One region of the Dehalobacter sp. DCA genome, then DNA from elsewhere that is predicted to be linked to it. Evidence: riboswitches for the same ligand, from Rfam matches in the RefSeq annotation. Region 1 holds a riboswitch; each other region holds the start of a gene.
What was found. Region 1 has a riboswitch for cyclic di-GMP ahead of DHBDCA_RS05175 (glycoside hydrolase family 26 protein). Riboswitches for the same ligand answer to the same signal wherever they lie in the genome.
Positions count from the first base shown of each region.

Region 1 (5,783 bases):
TTATGGCTTGTCACAACAATTTTTTAATTTTTTATCAGTTTTTTGAATATATATATTCGCTGCCAGCATTTCAAATGCATCGCGAACAGCCTGATTTTTGTTATTATAAACGTTAAACGTTTTCATTGAGTATTTATCCCTCCTTAGCGGATATCGTGTTCTGGAATCAAACCGATTACATAAAGGTTAAGTTCCTCTTCGATATCCTTTGCTGAACGAATCGATGTATCAAAATACTCAATTAAATAAATTATACTAATCGAAAGAATTAATCCTAAGAAGATTCCAAGAAGTGTCTTTACAGGCATATGATTCGATAACGGATCCTTAGGAACCTGCGCTTTATCTAAAATGGCAACCGCATTAATATTTGCGATCTTATTAATTTGATCCATAAATACTTGCGAAGTGACATTAGCTACAGTAGCAGCGATATATGGGCTGGAATTTTGAGCTTTAATGGTAAATACATTAGAATCTTTTTCAATCTCAATCGTTATCATAGACATAAGTTGTATCTCGTCTATATCGTATCTTTTAATATCATTAGTTATTACCGATGTAATCGTCCTGCTGGATAAGATTTTTGAATATTGCTCTACGAAGGATTCATTCATCATACCTTGATCAATTTGAATATATAGTTTTGTATCAGCTTCATAGATCGGTTTTGTTAATTGACTGGTCAGATAACCGGCTCCCCCGCCTACGGCTACCAGTAGTACAATTAACCACCATTTTCTTATCATAGAAAAAAATACACTTTGGAAATCCACTCTATCCATCCTCTCTCACTATCTTATGGTTTGATGATTATATTGTATGGAAAGATGTAACGTAAAAAAGGTGTAATAGGATAAAATTCCATAAATAATTGGATTTCCCTTTATTTCTTTTGCTTAGCAAAAAAAATAATTTATTTCTAAATTTTATGGTATAAAGGCCAGAAGATTAGAGGGATAATCCTTGTTATCTTCTGGCCGTCTTCAGTCTTCTTATCCTCGAAAAGCTGCAAGTGAAAATTCCGAAGTATCGATCGCACAATCCATATCATAATTGTCATTAAACCAAATATTTGCCTTAAGTCTAGGATACACTCCTGCCTTAATCTGAGCCTTCATATCCGTAATCCATGCAGCTTTACTACCACCTTGCTCAGACGAACCAATTTCTGCAATGATTATCGGCTTCGTAGAACCGCTTGCTAATGCCTTATAAGGCGCATCAAACACTTGTCTGAAAGTTTGCCAACTGCTCCACTGCTGAGATGTTCCCCAGTTATATCCATCCACAGAAACATAGTCCACATAATTGTTACCAGGATATGCTCCCATATAAGTGGCGCTTCCTTTATTTTGATAATTTACGTTATACACGAACTTAACATTTGTTGCACCGTTTGCACGGAATATTTTTACGATCCTTTGGTATGCGCTCTTGTACGAAGCATTGGTATTTACGTTGCTATTTCCAACACACCAACCATACCAATCTCCGTTAACCTCGTGCAGCGGACGAAGCCAAACTTCCGTACCATTTTGCCAAGATTTAAACTGCTGGGCAATTGTGGCGAAGTATTCATCCAACTTGCCATTGTTTATCTCAACAGTATTGTAATCTGTCATATCATCTTTCTTCAATTGCAGGGTGATCAAGTTAATTGCGCCTTCACTTTTAGCGGCATCCATAAAATCTTCCCATTGGCTCACATCCTGTGTTGAATAAACAAAAGTGTGAATTACTTCACTGCGATGGTTAGCCAGTGCGTTAAAATCCTGAATAGCTGTATTTCCCGACGAAGCCCATTCTCCCAGCCAGGCTCCAGTCATTACCGTTGTCGATGCCGTTGCTGTTCCCGGTGTTCTAGCCTTCCTTGCTGCTGCGGCATCAGCAGTAGGTGTATAAAGTGCTAAAAACATAAAGGTAAATAATAGAAATACAGATATAAACTTTTTCATTAAAAAAACTCCTTTCGGTAGCTGGCTGCCATTTTACAGGCCCTTTAGCTTTGCGTCTCTGCCTTTCGACAGGTTTGCCTTTATCGTTTGAGAGTGCTTTATTGTCTCAGGTAATCGTCGGCCGTATTTTACCTAAAGACTTAAATGATTACCTCCAATTTCATTTTTCAAACAACAAAAAACTACTTTTGGTAACTGGCTGCCATTTTACAGGCCCTTTAGTTTTGCGTCCTTGCTTTTCAGCAAGTTTGCCATTGTCAGTAATAGCTTTTTATTCGACAATCATCTGATTATATTTTGTCATATCATTTTATTATTGTCAATATATTTACTAAATAATTTTTATTATTCTTGATAAGCGGCTAATGAAGACTCTGAAGTATCAATTGTCCAATCCATCTCTTCAGAATTGCCATTGTCATTAAACCAAATTACAGCTTTCAGTTCTGGATAAGCTCCAGTCTCAATTTGTTTTTTCATATCGGTGATCCAGTCAGCTTTACTGCCGCCCTTTTCTGTTGAAGCTACTTCAGTAATAATTACCGGTTTGTTTGAGCCCTTTGTCAGTGCAGTGTAAGCAGCATCAAATGTTTGCCGAAATGTTTGCCATTTGCTCCAAGACTGTGATGTTCCCCAGTTATATCCGTCAATTGAAACATAATCAACAAAGTTATCACCGGGATAAGCCCCCATATAGGAGGCCCCTTCCCCATTATTTTGGTAATTGACATTGTACACAAATTTTACGTTAGTTGCTCCATTATCGCGGAATATGGTTACAATACGTTGATAGGCATTTCTGTATGTTTCATTGGTATTAATCTTGCTATTTCCGATATTCCAGCCAAACCAGTACCCATTTGCCTCATACAAAGGTTGAAACCAAATCTCAGAGCCGTCCTGCCAATTCTTTAGTTGCTTGGCAATCTCGGTAAAGTATGCATCCAGTTCTCCTTTATTAATATCGACGGTACTGTATTGCTTTCCATTATTTTTCACTAAAATAATGGTTAGTAAGTTAATAGCTTCTTGTTCTTTCGTATAATCCATAAAGTCGGCCCAGTCATCCATATTCTGATATGAATAGATAAATGAATGAATAACCCCACAATGATGATTGGAAAGAATATTGTAATTTTCAATATTTCTGTCCGTTGCAGAGGGCCATGTTCCCATCCATGCCCCGTACAACGTGTTTGATTCAGCAGATTGAGAGGAATTAGCCACAAGAGATGTCTCTCCAGCTCTATTTGTTTCCGCTAAGCTGATTTTGTTATTTAGGCAAGAGAGAAAAATAGTAAAAGTTACAAGAACAGTAATAAGTATCAGAGATATTGGCTTTCTCATTATAACTCCTTTCAATATCACCCAAGCAAAATAAAATCTACACTCCGATACATTATAGCATGCTTCAATATTAATTGGAATAATAATCTATTTCTTTATCTTTATTATTTTACCTTAACTTTGACTTTTACATACTGGTCCATTGAATTCATCTTCCTAAGCATTTCTTCCAGAGACTCATATTTTAATATCATCGTTCCCAATGTACCGTTGGATCCAGTAAATGCTGAAATTTGATCTCCTGATCTGTATTGCATATTAAATTCCACAATATTTTTACGTAGGTTCTCATCAACCCATATATCTTGTAATACACCACTCTGACTGCAATGCACCATATAGCTTGACCAATAGCCTTTGGTTTCAACCATTTTTAAGTCTGAACAATTTACGCCCATTGCAGTTTTTATTGTATAATCAGTAAGATCTACTCCGGTAGCATATTTAATTACCTGGGGAATTAAATTCCCCCCATTGCGAGGTCCAACTTCCATGAGATAGATATTTTCATTCCTATCAATTCTAATATCAAAGTTATAAGCACCATCTTTCATGTCCAGTAAAGTCAACAGGCGCTGTACTTCACAATGTATTTTATCATGAAGTCGTTGCGGCATATTATACGGCCAGCTTTCACCAATCGGAACATAAGGATTACTTGAATCGCTCTCAAAATGCTCGTTAGCGAAACAACGAAACACCAACTGTCCATTTACAGAAAACCCATCTCCTGCAACCTGATATCCATACTTTTCAGTGTATTCCTCCATGATAAACCGCTTTGCTCTTGAGAAGGATAATGCGTATATAGCTTTTTCTTCTAACTCGCTTACTTCAAAAACTCTCGATACTCCCTTGCTTCCTGAAGAATCAACAGGTTTTATCATTACCGGTAGTGTAAAACTGTGAATGTCTTCTATCGCCTTATTGATAGAAGTGTAACCCTTGGCTTTTGGGGTCTTGAATCCGTTCTCTGCTAAAAAATTTCTAAATAAATCTTTGTTTGATAACACTTCAACTGACTCATACGGATTTGTTGGAAATCCCATCTTTTCAGCGACATACGCAGCTGTAATAGCCGCTGGATCAGAAGCATAGCATACAATGCCGTCAATTTTTAATCTTTTGGCTAAATTTAAAACGGCTTCCTTGTCAGTTGTACTGACATTGTGGTACTCATCAGCAAATTTATGTCCGGGATTTTCGGGAATATAATCACAAGAAACCACATAATACCCCATATTCCTTGCTGCTTTTATCGAAGGCACCTGGAAATATGAACCACCCAGCATTAATATTTTCTTCACCATTTTTCTCCCATTTAATATCTATATTGTCCATCAACGGACTAGTAGCCTATATAAACTACTTTATCTTTGATAAGCGGCAAGCGAAGAATCTGAAGAATCAATTCTCCAATCAACCTTTTGATATTTGTCGTAATCATTAAACCAAATTACAGCAATCAACTCCGGATATGCTCCCGATTGAATCTGTTTTTTCATATCGCTGATCCAAGCAGCTTTATCTCCGCCCTTTTCTGCTGATGCAACCTCAGCAATAATCACGGGTTTATTTGAACCATTTACCAAGGCTTCATATGCTGCATCAAAAGTCTGACGAAAACTGTACCATTTACTCCATGTCTGAGATGTTCCCCAATTGTATCCATCTATTGACACAAAATCAACGTATCCATCTCCTGGATAAGCATCCATAAACGAAGCACCTTCTCCGTTATTTCCATAATTTACATTATAAACGAATTTTACATTATATGCGCCATTATCCCTAAATATTTTTACAATTCGTTGAAATGCCATTCGAAAGGATTCATTGGTATTGACGCCGCTATTCCCTATACCCCAGCCAAACCAATATCCATTGGCCTCGTACATAGGCTGAATCCAAATCTCTGAACCTCCTTGCCAGTTCTTCATTTGAATTGCAAGAGCGGTATAATAGGCATCCAACCTGCCATTATTAACGTCGACCGTGCTGTACTCACCATTATCACTGTTCCTCATCATGATCGTTAATAGATTAATTGCTCCTTGTTCATGAACATAATCCATGAAACTCTCCCAGTCATCCATGTCTTGTGTCGTAAACACATAGGTATGAATGATGTCTGAATGGTGATTTGACAATTGATTAAAAGACTCTATATTTTTTTCCGTCTTTGAAGGCCAGGTTCCCAGCCAGGCCCCAATCAACGTGGTTCGTTCAACTTCTATGGATTTTTCATGGTTTGTTTCCCCCTTCACACTGATAGTCTGAGGGCTACTATTTGGTGTTTTGGTCACGAAACCATATATTAGCAAACTAACCAAGACAATGAAAAAAATAATAAAGAAAAACTTTTTTTTAGCAATAACCCTCGTAATAATTGATTTCAACCCTTTCGTAAATTATTGAAATACTTTTTATAAGTATGGGAATACATCTTTTCGTAATACGTGATGTAACTTCCTGATA
Region 1 is NC_018866.1:1,104,213-1,109,995, forward strand. Features, by position in the region: gene DHBDCA_RS15870 (hypothetical protein) at 1-126, opposite strand; gene DHBDCA_RS05170 (YveK family protein) at 144-785, opposite strand; gene DHBDCA_RS05175 (glycoside hydrolase family 26 protein) at 996-1,958, opposite strand; cyclic di-GMP riboswitch class I at 1,972-2,047, opposite strand; cyclic di-GMP riboswitch class I at 2,146-2,221, opposite strand; gene DHBDCA_RS05180 (glycoside hydrolase family 26 protein) at 2,304-3,305, opposite strand; gene DHBDCA_RS05185 (ATP-grasp domain-containing protein) at 3,410-4,615, opposite strand; gene DHBDCA_RS05190 (glycoside hydrolase family 26 protein) at 4,676-5,704, opposite strand; gene rfbB (dTDP-glucose 4,6-dehydratase) at 5,701-5,783, opposite strand, start outside.

Region 2 (5,783 bases), 1.1 Mb from region 1:
GTCGTAAAAATATAACTGATTGCCATCAGCACTATTATAAGTTAAATTTATGACTTAGCTATAGGCGACCTGCATAATGAGGAAGGCTCTTTTTCGACGACATAAATATTTTTGGTAAAATCCTATAGTAACTGAGCTAAAAAGGAACCCATTGTCCTAAACATACTTCCTAACCTGAAGTAACCATTATCTCCAGGTGATGACATCGATAGAAAAAATAGCTGGATAATTTTGTGTTTAAAACAAGTAAACTAAGTAGACATACACTGAGGCTATTACCACCGAGAGTAACATTAAAGGAAAACCCAGTTTAAAGAACATTTTGAACGTAATTGAAAAACCTTGCTTTTCCGCCAGCCCAGCAACGATCACATTAGCGGATGCCCCGATTAAAGTCCCATTTCCTCCCAAACAAGCCCCTAATGAAAGAGCCCACCATAGCGGTCTTAGGTTTTCTATCCCGCCCATTTCCCCTATCTTTTGAATCAAAGGAATCATAGTGGCAACAAAGGGGATGTTATCTACAAACGCTGAAGCAATCGCAGACAACCACAGAACGGACATCGTTGTTAATGGCAACGAACCACCGGTAGCATCCAGTGCCTTTTTCGCAATCCATTCAATAATCCCTACATGCCCTAAAGCCCCGACCAGTACAAACAGTCCGGCAAAGAAAAAGATAGTTGGCCATTCGACTGACAAAAGGATATCTTCCGGCTCCTCACGGGTGATTAATAACAAAAGACTGGCGCCAGCCAACGCGATCGTCGCGGATTCCAGATGTAACATACCATGCAGCATAAAACCTATTATTGTAACAGCAAGCACAATTAAGCATTTGCGCAAAAGAAAGTGATCCTTGATCGCTTGACTTTCATCCAAGGACATAATTATTACTTTTTTATCATCATCCACACGTAATGATTTCCGATAAATATATTTCAGAGCAACCATCGTCGCAACGAAAATTATAACAATAACCCCACCCAGGTTAAGGATAAAATCGACAAAGGTAAGGCCTGTGGCACTGCCGATCATGATGTTCGGCGGATCACCAATTAGCGTAGCTGTTCCTCCAATATTTGAGGCAATAACTTGCGTAAGCAAAAATGGAATAGGATTTATATCCAGTTTTTCAGTTATCGAAAATGTAACAGGGACCATAAGCATTACCGTCGTCACATTATCCAGAAACGCAGATGCGATTGCTGTCAGAATTGCCAGGAACAGCATAATTAGCCACGGGTCTCCCTTTGCTAGCTTCGCCGCTTTTAAGGCCAGGAATTCGAACACACCTGTTCGACGGGTAATGCCGACGATGATCATCATCCCAATGAGTAATCCTATGGTGTTAAAATCAATTGCTTCAATCGCTTCCTCTTGGTTTAGAATGCCTATTAAAATGACAAGGGCACTCCCGACCAAAGCGACCACCGTTCTATGTATTTTCTCGCTTATTATAAAAGCATAGGTGGTCAAAAAAATTACCGCTGCAACGATAACTTGAGTATTATGTGACATCTTGTTCCTCCACTTTTAGATTAAAGATAGACCTATTTAATATTTTAATTTACTTTCTTTCATTTTGTCCAATTGTTCGTACACCCGCAAGGTATTTTTTATAAAAACAAAAGTGAAAAGTCTCAATAAACGACTTCCCACCCCAAAAGTCAACTTCTGATTACGTACCAGCATGGTCGCTTCAACACGTTTTAATTAATATTCCATGCGATTTACCAAGAGCTTACGACAACTCTGACTAACGAAGGAATATTGCATATTGTCATTTGTGTCAAGCGCCGAAAACATGCTATATGGAATTGGAAGAATACAATTATCTGCTCTGCTCTTGCTTACAACTAAAGAAGAACCTGAAGAAGGTATTACAACAGGTACATTGTTGCCAGCAGGCCCGTAAGAGTCATAACGACAGCGTAAGGCAGAGCCAGTTTTACCATTTCTAGGTAAGACAGACGAATCAGCGGAGCTAAAGCGGAAGTCAGGATGAACAGAAACGCCGCCTGACCGTTTGGTGTGGCAACTGAAGGGATATTTGTACCCATATTAATGGCAACTGCCAGCTTGTTGTACTGCTCCAGCGCAATACCTCCGGCTTCAAATGCTTGCTGTGTTTCAGTCATATATACCGTAGCAACAAAAACGTTATCACTGATTGCTGAAAGGACACCGTTGGCCGCAAAAAAAGCGACAAGCTGATTTTGCCCTTCCATGTTCAGTACCCATTGAATAATCGGCGTAAACAAATGCTGGTCATGAATAACCGCAACGACGGCGAAAAATACGACCAGCAACGCAGTAAACGGCAGCGCTTCTTCAAACGCATGACCGATATGCTTTTCTTCCGTAACCCCATTGAAAGCGGTAAGCAGGATAATAATCATCAGACCAATAAGACCAACTTCCGCCAGGTGCAGCGCCAGGGAGAAGATCAGCAGAACGCCACACAAAGCCATAACAATCAGGCGTACACGTCCACGCATATTCCTGGCAGCATCTTTGACTTTTACATCCTCTTCCATAACCTTTCGCACAGACTCAGGAAGCTGGTAGCCGTACCCCCAGAACTTGGTAACTTCAAGGATAATGGTGGTCAGAAGACCAACGATCAATACCGGGATAGACACCGGGGCGCATTGTATAAAGAAATCTACGAAGTCCCATTCCATAATGGAGCCAATCAACAGGTTCTGCGGTTCACCAACCAGTGTTATTGCACCGCCCAGCGCAGTGCCCACAGCGCCATGCATCATAAGATTACGCAGAAAACCACGAAACTCGTCCAGATCCTCATGAAGTTTCTCATCAACACTATGATCGTGATTAATGTCATACTTTTCGTATACTTTTTCGCTGGAAGCAAACTTGTGGAAGATGTTATAGAAACCATACGCCACGGCGATAATCACCGCCGTTACGGTCAACGCATCCAGAAATGCGGAAAGAACCGCACCCAGTACAGCGAACAGGAATGAAATCGCGACTTTAGAGTGTACTTTCGTAAGGAGCTTGGAAAACAGGTACACAAGACCTTCTTTCATAAAATAGATACCGGCGACCATGAACATCAGAAGAAGAATAACCGGCAGGTTCGTTTCAACTTCGGCATAGACTGTTTGCGTGTTCGTAAGTCCGAGCACAACGGCTTCGATCGCCAGAAGTCCACCGGCAGGAAGCGGATAACATTTCAGCGCCATCGCCAGGGTAAAAATGAATTCGACAATCAACACCCAACCTGTAACATACATACCGGCGGTATACATTAAAATAGGGTTCAACACCAAAAAAGCAAGAATCGTTCTTTTGTACCAGTCCGGAGCGTGACCCAGAAAATTTGCTCTGAATGCTTGTCCGATGCCTATTTGTTTCATATGTATCATCCTCCCAAGTGAAAATAAAAGACATAAAAAAGAGAGTAATCCAAAATGGAACTACTCCCCCCCAAGAAGTTCAATTACTTGCAGCCTGGCAATCATAGCCACTTACAAGCAGCCTTAGACCCATAGCTTTAGCGTCCTTCACTTTCACGAAGTTTACACCAACTCGTACAACTTTATATTGTCATTTTTGCTTAAGCTTTTATATTATAACAAATAATTCTTCTTTTGAATACCCTGAATATATCCATTTTATGCTGAAGTGTCCAGGTATTTATCTTAAGTATTTTGCTTTTTAATATGATCCTTTAGCAAATCAGGCTAGCTCTCATCCTTTGGAACATGGAAAAGAAAAGCGACATGGTTAGCTCCACCATTACGTAATTGAACAAAATCTTCTTCCCCTTGACAATCCACACTCGTCAACGTCTTTATCCCAATCTCATCGTCTGAAAGCGTAAATATTCCTACTATATACAAATCGCCATATTTAACTGCGATTACATCACCAGTATCAAGTTCGAGCCGGTTCTTCGGGTCGGGATATAATAAATGAGCCTCAACATTGTTTTTAGCGATAACTCCCATATAGTATTTTTTACCACACCTAAATTCCCCAAAAGAAATCTTATTCTCTGGATTTTGTATTGCTGCCCGGGCATATTCATTTGCTAAACTTGCACGTCCGAATTTAACCGCGTCAAGTATCTGTCTTTTCCATTCTTCCATTAGAAAACCTCCTACTTACTTTTAATACCGAAATATCTCATTAGTAATTATACCAAAAATAAAGTAATGCTCAAACCTTCGTGGTCAAGCTAATTCCTCATTATAGATCATAAAACTTATGAATAAAGGACATTTGCCAGTTATTGATGGTTTCAATGACAGGTTAATGTCCAATAATTTACTTAATTTAATGATTTTATCCAAATATTCATATCTTCAAAACCACCGCAAATATTGCAGTTGTTGATAAGCCTTCCTCTATACATATACCCCAGCTTGCTTAAAGACCGATTGATTCCAAGATTGTTCGCTCTTGAAAGGCTATATACTGTAGCAAAGCCATTATGTTTCAAGTGCGTTTCCAGTTGGAATATCAGTTCACTTACTATGTTTCTGCCTTGATATTTCGGATAAGTGGCACAATCCGTTATTTCAGCGTTCATGTGCTGTTTGTCCAGATCTGCCGAAGCAATACTGATAATCTTCCTTTCTTCTTCCGCCACCATAAACAAAACATGATCCCGCATGACTTTTTGAAGATACTCTCTGCTAAAAATTGGTGTTGGATAGGTTTCAAATACCGCTTGAAAAAGCTGAATCATCTGGGGAATATCGTCCGGCACGGCCTGCCTCATTGTATAGTTTTTATTCTTAGTCAGCTCGAATCTATTGGTATTCTTAACGCAATAGTCAATAATTCTGTTTTCTTTCTCCTCATAGAGTGAATTTTCGCGTCTTTTGTCAAGAAAAAGCGACATACAAGTTGCATCCTCTCCCTGAAAAAAACCGTCGATAACCCCCTCTGCTACAAACCCGCATTCCTCAAAGATATTTATCTGATGTTTATGACAATTCACGATAATTTTACCCAGGTTTTCTTTTTTGGCATAATCAACAATCTCTTTGATTATCAACTCAGACAGAAGAGAATGACTCAATATTTTAAGCCTTTTATTGTGATAATCTACGTATATGTCTATATCTGAAATATTAATATATTGATTCTTGAAGTTATCTTGATCTGTATTCATGAAACCCCTCCCTCTTGTTGAGTCTTACGTTTGTGCTTGGGATCAAACATACTTGTTCACCTCTGTATAACTTTTCTAATCCACGGTATTCTTTATTCTTGAATTTACCGCACGTGCCGCATTTTTGGCACTGGTGCGTTTTATCCTCAGGCTCGGTATACGTACAAATTACACCTTCAAAATTTCTAAGAATGACCTTTTCCGGAGAATATGAAATCAAATATTGCGGATTAACCGGGATCTTACCACCGCCCCCCGGCGCATCCACAACAAACTGTGGAATAGCTAGACCCGAGGTATGTCCCCGCAGCATTTCTATGATTTCTATCCCCACGGAAACCGAAGTTCTGAAATGCTCTATTCCTTCTGAAAGGTCACACTGATAAAGGTAATATGGTCTGATTCTGGATCTAACAAGGTTTTGCACCAAATCGCGCATAATATAGGGGCAATCATTAATACCTTTTAAAAGCACTGACTGGTTGCCAAGAGGTATTCCGGCATCAGCCAATTTTCCGCATGCTTCCCTGGCCTCAGCTGTCAGTTCTTTGGGGTGGTTAAAGTGCGTATTCAGCCAAATAGGATGGTATTTTTTCAGCATTGTGCAGAGCTTATCAGTGATTCTCTG
Region 2 is NC_018866.1:19,138-24,920, forward strand. Features, by position in the region: gene DHBDCA_RS00095 (ArsB/NhaD family transporter) at 238-1,521, opposite strand; gene nhaB (sodium/proton antiporter NhaB) at 1,884-3,389, opposite strand; cyclic di-GMP riboswitch class I at 3,475-3,566, opposite strand; gene DHBDCA_RS00105 (hypothetical protein) at 3,717-4,124, opposite strand; gene ablB (putative beta-lysine N-acetyltransferase) at 4,307-5,155, opposite strand; gene ablA (lysine 2,3-aminomutase) at 5,136-5,783, opposite strand, start outside.
Region 2: another riboswitch for cyclic di-GMP. It lies ahead of nhaB (sodium/proton antiporter NhaB); the one in region 1 lies ahead of DHBDCA_RS05175 (glycoside hydrolase family 26 protein).

Region 3 (5,783 bases), 490 kb from region 1:
CGAATACCTGGCCCTGATAAAAGACATCGACCATCCTCGGGGGGAAGGCCATTATCAAGCAAAGAATAAAATTGGTCTGAAATCATAAGGAGGCTAACCATGACCCACGTTCAACAAACGCATCCTGCTAAAAAAATGATTGATTTTAAAATTAATCATCAATATCTACGGGTCCCTGAAGGCATCACCATTTTGGAAGCCGCCCATAAAGCAAGAGTTCGGATTCCAACTTTATGTCATCTGGATTTGCATGATATCAAAATGGTCAATCAGACGGCTTCCTGCAGGGTCTGCATGGTTGAGCTAATCGATGAGAAGACAAACCGGGATAAACTTGTCCCGGCGTGCGTAACCACCATTACGGATGGAATGGAAGTACTTACGCATACGCTTACAGCAATTACAGCCAGAAGAATGGCGGTTGAACTCCTGTTATCGAATCATCCCAATGAATGCTTTACCTGTCCCAAAAACGGAGAATGTGAGCTTCAGGCCTTAGCTGCAGAATTAGGGGTTCGGCATATCCGCTGGGAAGGTGAACGGATGAATTATCCGAAGGACGTATCCAGTGAGGCGATCGTCAAAGACGCCAACAAGTGCATTTACTGCCGGCGTTGTGAAACGATGTGCAATAAGGTCCAAACCTGCGGTATCCTGTCAGGGATCGGCCGCGGATTTGAAGCCTTTGTTGGCCCTGCCTTTAATATTCCGATGGTAGAGTCTTCTTGTACTTACTGCGGGCAATGTGTTCAGGTATGCCCTACAGCAGCGCTTACGGAAATTAATCATACCGATAAAGTATGGGAAGCTTTAAATAATCCGGATAAATATGTGATTGTCCAAACTGCTCCGGCTATCCGCGTAGCCATCGGAGAAATATTTGATATGGAACCGGGGACGATTGCAACCGGCCAGCTTGTAACCGCCTTAAAGCGTATCGGATTTAACGCAGTTTTCGATACGGATTTTGGAGCGGACTTGACAATTATGGAAGAAGCCTCAGAACTGATCTACCGTCTGCAGAACAATAAAACACTTCCGATACTTACGAGCTGCTGTCCGGCCTGGGTCAAATTTATTGAGCATCAGTTCCCTGAATTGTTGGAAGTGCCTTCCACCTGCAAGTCACCGCATATTATGTTCGGTACAATCGTTAAAACTTATTATGCCGAGAAGAATGGCATTGACCCGGACAATATTGTAGTGGTCTCCGTCATGCCCTGTATTGCCAAGAAAGCCGAAGCCAAGCGTCCGGAACTAACTAAGGATGAGCATAATAACGTCGATATTGTCGTCACGACCCGGGAACTTGGCCTAATGATCAAGGAAGCCGGTCTGGATTTTAGCAATCTGCCTTCGAGTGAATATGACAAATCATTGGGTGAAACCACAGGAGCCTCAGTGATCTTCGGAACCAGCGGCGGGGTTATCGAAGCTGCGCTCCGGACAGCTTATGAGTGGCTGACCGGTGAAGAATTACAGAAAGTTGAGTTCGAGCAGCTCCGGGGAGATGGAGGTTTGCGAAAGGCCACAGTTCAAATCGGCGACAAGATGCTACGGATTGGCATTGCCAGCGGGCTCGGAAACGCCCGGACCCTGCTCGAGGAAATCAGGGACGGTAAGAATCAATATGAAGCCATTGAAATTATGGCTTGTCCCGGAGGCTGTGTTGCCGGAGGTGGGCAGCCCTACCATCACGGCAATTTTGAAATTGTCCGCAAGCGTCAGGAAGCGATCTATCAGGAAGATAAAAATAAAAAGATCAGAAAATCTCATGAGAATTCAGAAATCCAGAAACTTTATCAGGAATATCTGGGCCAGCCTTTCAGTGACACTGCCCATAGATTGCTTCATACTCATTTTGAAGAGAGAGAAAGAATCTAATAGTACCGCAGCAAAATATACGCCGAGGCGATCACAATGGATAGAAGCATGAACGGAAATGCGATCAGGAAGTATTTTTTGTAGCTGATCGTATAGCCGTTTTTTTCGGCAATCCCTGAGACAATGACGTTGGCCGAGGCACCGACAATGGTGCCGTTTCCGCCCAGGCAGGCGCCCAGAGCCAGAGACCACCAGAGCGGCTGGAGCTGTTCTGGGGTCAGCCCGCCGAGGACCCCGATTTTTTGAATCAACGGAATCATGGTGGCCACGAACGGAATATTATCGACGAAAGCTGAAAAAATAGCGGAAAGCCAGACAATCAGCATCGCCATGACGACCGGCACACCGCCGGTAAGCCCAAGGCTCCATTCAGCAACCTTGTCCAGGACGCCGACTTCGACCAATCCTCCGACTAAAACGAATAATCCGGTAAAGAAGAAGATCGTCGGCCATTCAATCGCCAGAAATACCTCTTCCGGTTCCTCACGGCTCAGCACCATGAGCAGCATGCCTCCGGCCAGCGCAATCGTAGCGGTCTCAACATGGATGACGGCGTGCAGCATAAAACCGACAATGGTCAGAGCGAGCACGGCCAGGCTTCTTTTGAGCTGGGCCCAGTCTTTAATATAGTCGTATTCATTTTGCGACAGCAGCAGGGCGATGGATTCCTTATCGGTCTTTAGCTTTTGGCGATAAAGAAAATAAAAGCCCAATAGGGTAACAGCCAAGATCACAATCGTCACAGGTGCCAGGTTCACCATGAAATCCATAAAAGTAAGCTCTGCCGGTCCGGCAATCATGATATTCGGAGGATCACCGATCAGGGTCGCGGTTCCCCCGATGTTGCTGGCTAGAATCTGGGTAATCAGAAAAGGTATTGGGTTTAATTTCAAGGTTTCAGCAATCACAATGGAAACCGGAACGACCAGCAAAACAGTCGTCACGTTATCCAGAAAAGCCGATAAAATGGCAGTCAGTATAGCCAAAGAGATCAGCAGTCTGATTGGATTGCCTTTGACTTTCTTAGCGACCCAAATAGCCAGAAAGCTGAAGACACCGGAACGTCTGGTCAGATCGACAATGATCATCATGCCGATAAGTAAGCCCAGCGTATTCCAGTCGATGTGTTCCACAGCAGTCTCCTGCGGGAATATACCTAAAAGAATCAGGAGACAGGCACCGAGGGCCGCGGCGACAGCCCGCGGGATTTTCTCCGTTACGATCAGTGCATACGTAGCTACAAAAATAACAAGGGTCAGAATCAAGGTCATGAATCGTACACCTCCATCATTAGTGTGGTCAATTTTTATTGGCCTAACCGGTTAGAATATACAAAATAGTTGAAATAAAAAAGAGCAGATCCATAAAAGGAACTGCTCTCCCCTGAGAAGTTCAAAATCCTTGTAGTCTGGCAATCCTGTCAGAATATCCTGGAAATGCATTTGGATTCCATTCATTTTGTATTGCATGCATTTTCAAATTCCCTGATTTAGACCCATGACTTTAGCGTCCTTCACTTTCGTGAAGTTTGCCCCAACACATTAAGAACCATATTATATTTTAATTGAAATCTGAAAAATCCTGATCAACCGGATTGTGTCTAGAAAAGAAGTATAGCATCTTCGTTCATGTTTTGTAAAGATCAGTTCGATCTTCTCAAATAATATTCAAAATTCTCGAGTGCCCAGGCATCATGGTACAAATTCCCTTCCCGGGATGCAGGGTCCAAAAGTGAGGCGCAATAGGCTGTTCTTTTTCCATCGGCTAGCTCTTGAAATACTTCGAGGTATTTCCATTTGGCCTTTTTGGCAAAGCTTTCGTTACTGTTGGCCTGCTTGGCCAGCATAAAGCAGGTTTTTATGCTTCTGTTCAGCGTGCAGAGGTTTTGGGCCTGACACTTGTCACAGCCGATGAACTGGGTCATATCAATTTCCACGGTCGTGACAAAGCCGACTTTGAAAGGTGTATAATGCACAATCCTTGGTGATAATTCAGCATCGCCATACCCGCATTCCTCATTCCAATAACCGATCCGGTCAATGAGCTCGGGCCGTAACCCCTGAAGACATCCCGGAATAAAATCCATGATTACATCAATGCCGGCATTTCTCAGCTGAAGATAGGACAGATCATTATTGACCTGAGGAATGACGGGAGGGAGAAATCTCGGATAAGGGTTATCTCGCATGGTTCCTAAGAGACCGACTTCCGGAAAAGCTTCAAATATTTCCATATACCTGGTCAGCCAGTTTTTGGTCTTGATATAGACATCGCTGTCAATCGTGAAGAAATACTGGTTGGGTTTTCTTTTTCTGAGGTTGTAGTTCAGGACATAGATCGGCCCCCGGTTAACCTTAAAGCGTGTTTTGGATTTAATTCTTTTGTCCTGAAGGCTTTTGATATAATTCCAGGTATCATCTTTGGAGTTGCAGTCGATGATATGCATTTCAAAATCTTCGTCTGAATCCAAAATCTTGTTTAGGTTCTGCATGGTAAGCCCGAGACGGTTGAAGGTAACATAGCTGATAAAAGGAGGAGGGGAGGTGCTGTCTGTCGGGTTCTGTACAGAAGGTTCGATGATTTCTTCCAGGATCCCAGGATATAGAATCTGTTGAAGGATGGCGTCGTCGTCTAATTCTTCCCAGTCAATGTTTTTTGGAACCGCTTGTAGAGAAATTTCCGCAGCAGGGGTGTCAGCGGCTACCTGAACAGGGAAGGGGCTGACGCGCTTTGGCAGGGCAGAGGCCTGGGCCTGATTAATGGCTTCAAGAACAAGCTGTATCGCAGTTTTGATCAAAATAGAAGAAAGTTCCTTCATATCATCAGTCCTTTAGGGGAATGGGTCTCAACCAAATTTTTAAAATGTTTAATCGGTCGGGCAGGGACGCCGACGGCCGTGCAGTATTCCGGGATATCGTGGGTGACGGTAGCGCCAGCCCCGATGATGCTCCACCTGCCAATCTCTTTTTCGGGAATCACCACAGTTTTGGAACCGATTTCACAACCTTCTTGGATTTGCACGTTTCCGGCCAGGGTGACGTCCCAGTATAAAGAGGAGTAATCCCGGACAGCCGTATCGTGGCCAATCCTGCAGCCTGGATTTAAGGCTACGTGACTGCCTATCCTGACATCCGTCGACAGAAAACTGTTCCAGCAGATGATATTGCCACAGCCCAATTGAACGGAGCGGCTTATTCGGGCAGCGGGATGAATCAGGTTGGCAAAATATAGCTGGAAACAGGACAGGCTGGCGATCAGACGGTATTTATCCGTCGGTCTGGCTACCGCACATACAATCCAGAGAGGGTGACCTGTGTTTTTTTCGAGCCAGTCCAGGTTGCCCAGAACAGGATAGTTATTGATAACCTTTCCTTGTTTGGCTGGAGTTTGGTCGATATAGCCCAACAGGTTCCACTGCTTTTTTTCTGTATTGATATCTTCGACGAGCTCGGTAGCTTCCCGGCCAAAGCCGCCGGCTCCAAAAATGATGAGATCTTTTATGGCCAATGATCACACGCCCAATTCAATTGAAAATTTTGTTGATTTCCTTTTTAATTTTTAATTTTTAATTTTAATTTCCCTGATGATACCGCCTATTTTTTGAACGTCGGACGCTGACATTCTTCCGTGAAGCGGCAGAGCCAGAACACTTTTCGCGACTTTGTTGGCTGTGGCTAGATTGTCTGGGGAGGATGAAGGAAGACCCTTAAAACACTTGAAATTGCTGCAGAGCGGGTAAAAATATTTTCGGCAAAAAATATTGAAGCTTGACAATCGGCTATAGAGCTCGTCCCGGGAGATACCGTACGCGGCCGGATCAACCCGGATAACAAAATACGGATAATTGGCTGTAATTTCTTCAGCCTCCTGGGAGACGGTTATGCCTGGGACATCAGCCA
Region 3 is NC_018866.1:1,594,282-1,600,064, reverse strand. Features, by position in the region: gene DHBDCA_RS07700 (complex I 51 kDa subunit family protein) at 1-88, shown strand, start outside; gene DHBDCA_RS07695 (NADH-dependent [FeFe] hydrogenase, group A6) at 100-1,884, shown strand; gene DHBDCA_RS07690 (ArsB/NhaD family transporter) at 1,881-3,155, opposite strand; cyclic di-GMP riboswitch class I at 3,284-3,427, opposite strand; gene DHBDCA_RS07685 (glycosyltransferase family 2 protein) at 3,527-4,702, opposite strand; gene DHBDCA_RS07680 (acetyltransferase) at 4,699-5,391, opposite strand; gene DHBDCA_RS07675 (DegT/DnrJ/EryC1/StrS family aminotransferase) at 5,443-5,783, opposite strand, start outside.
Region 3: another riboswitch for cyclic di-GMP. It lies ahead of DHBDCA_RS07690 (ArsB/NhaD family transporter); the one in region 1 lies ahead of DHBDCA_RS05175 (glycoside hydrolase family 26 protein).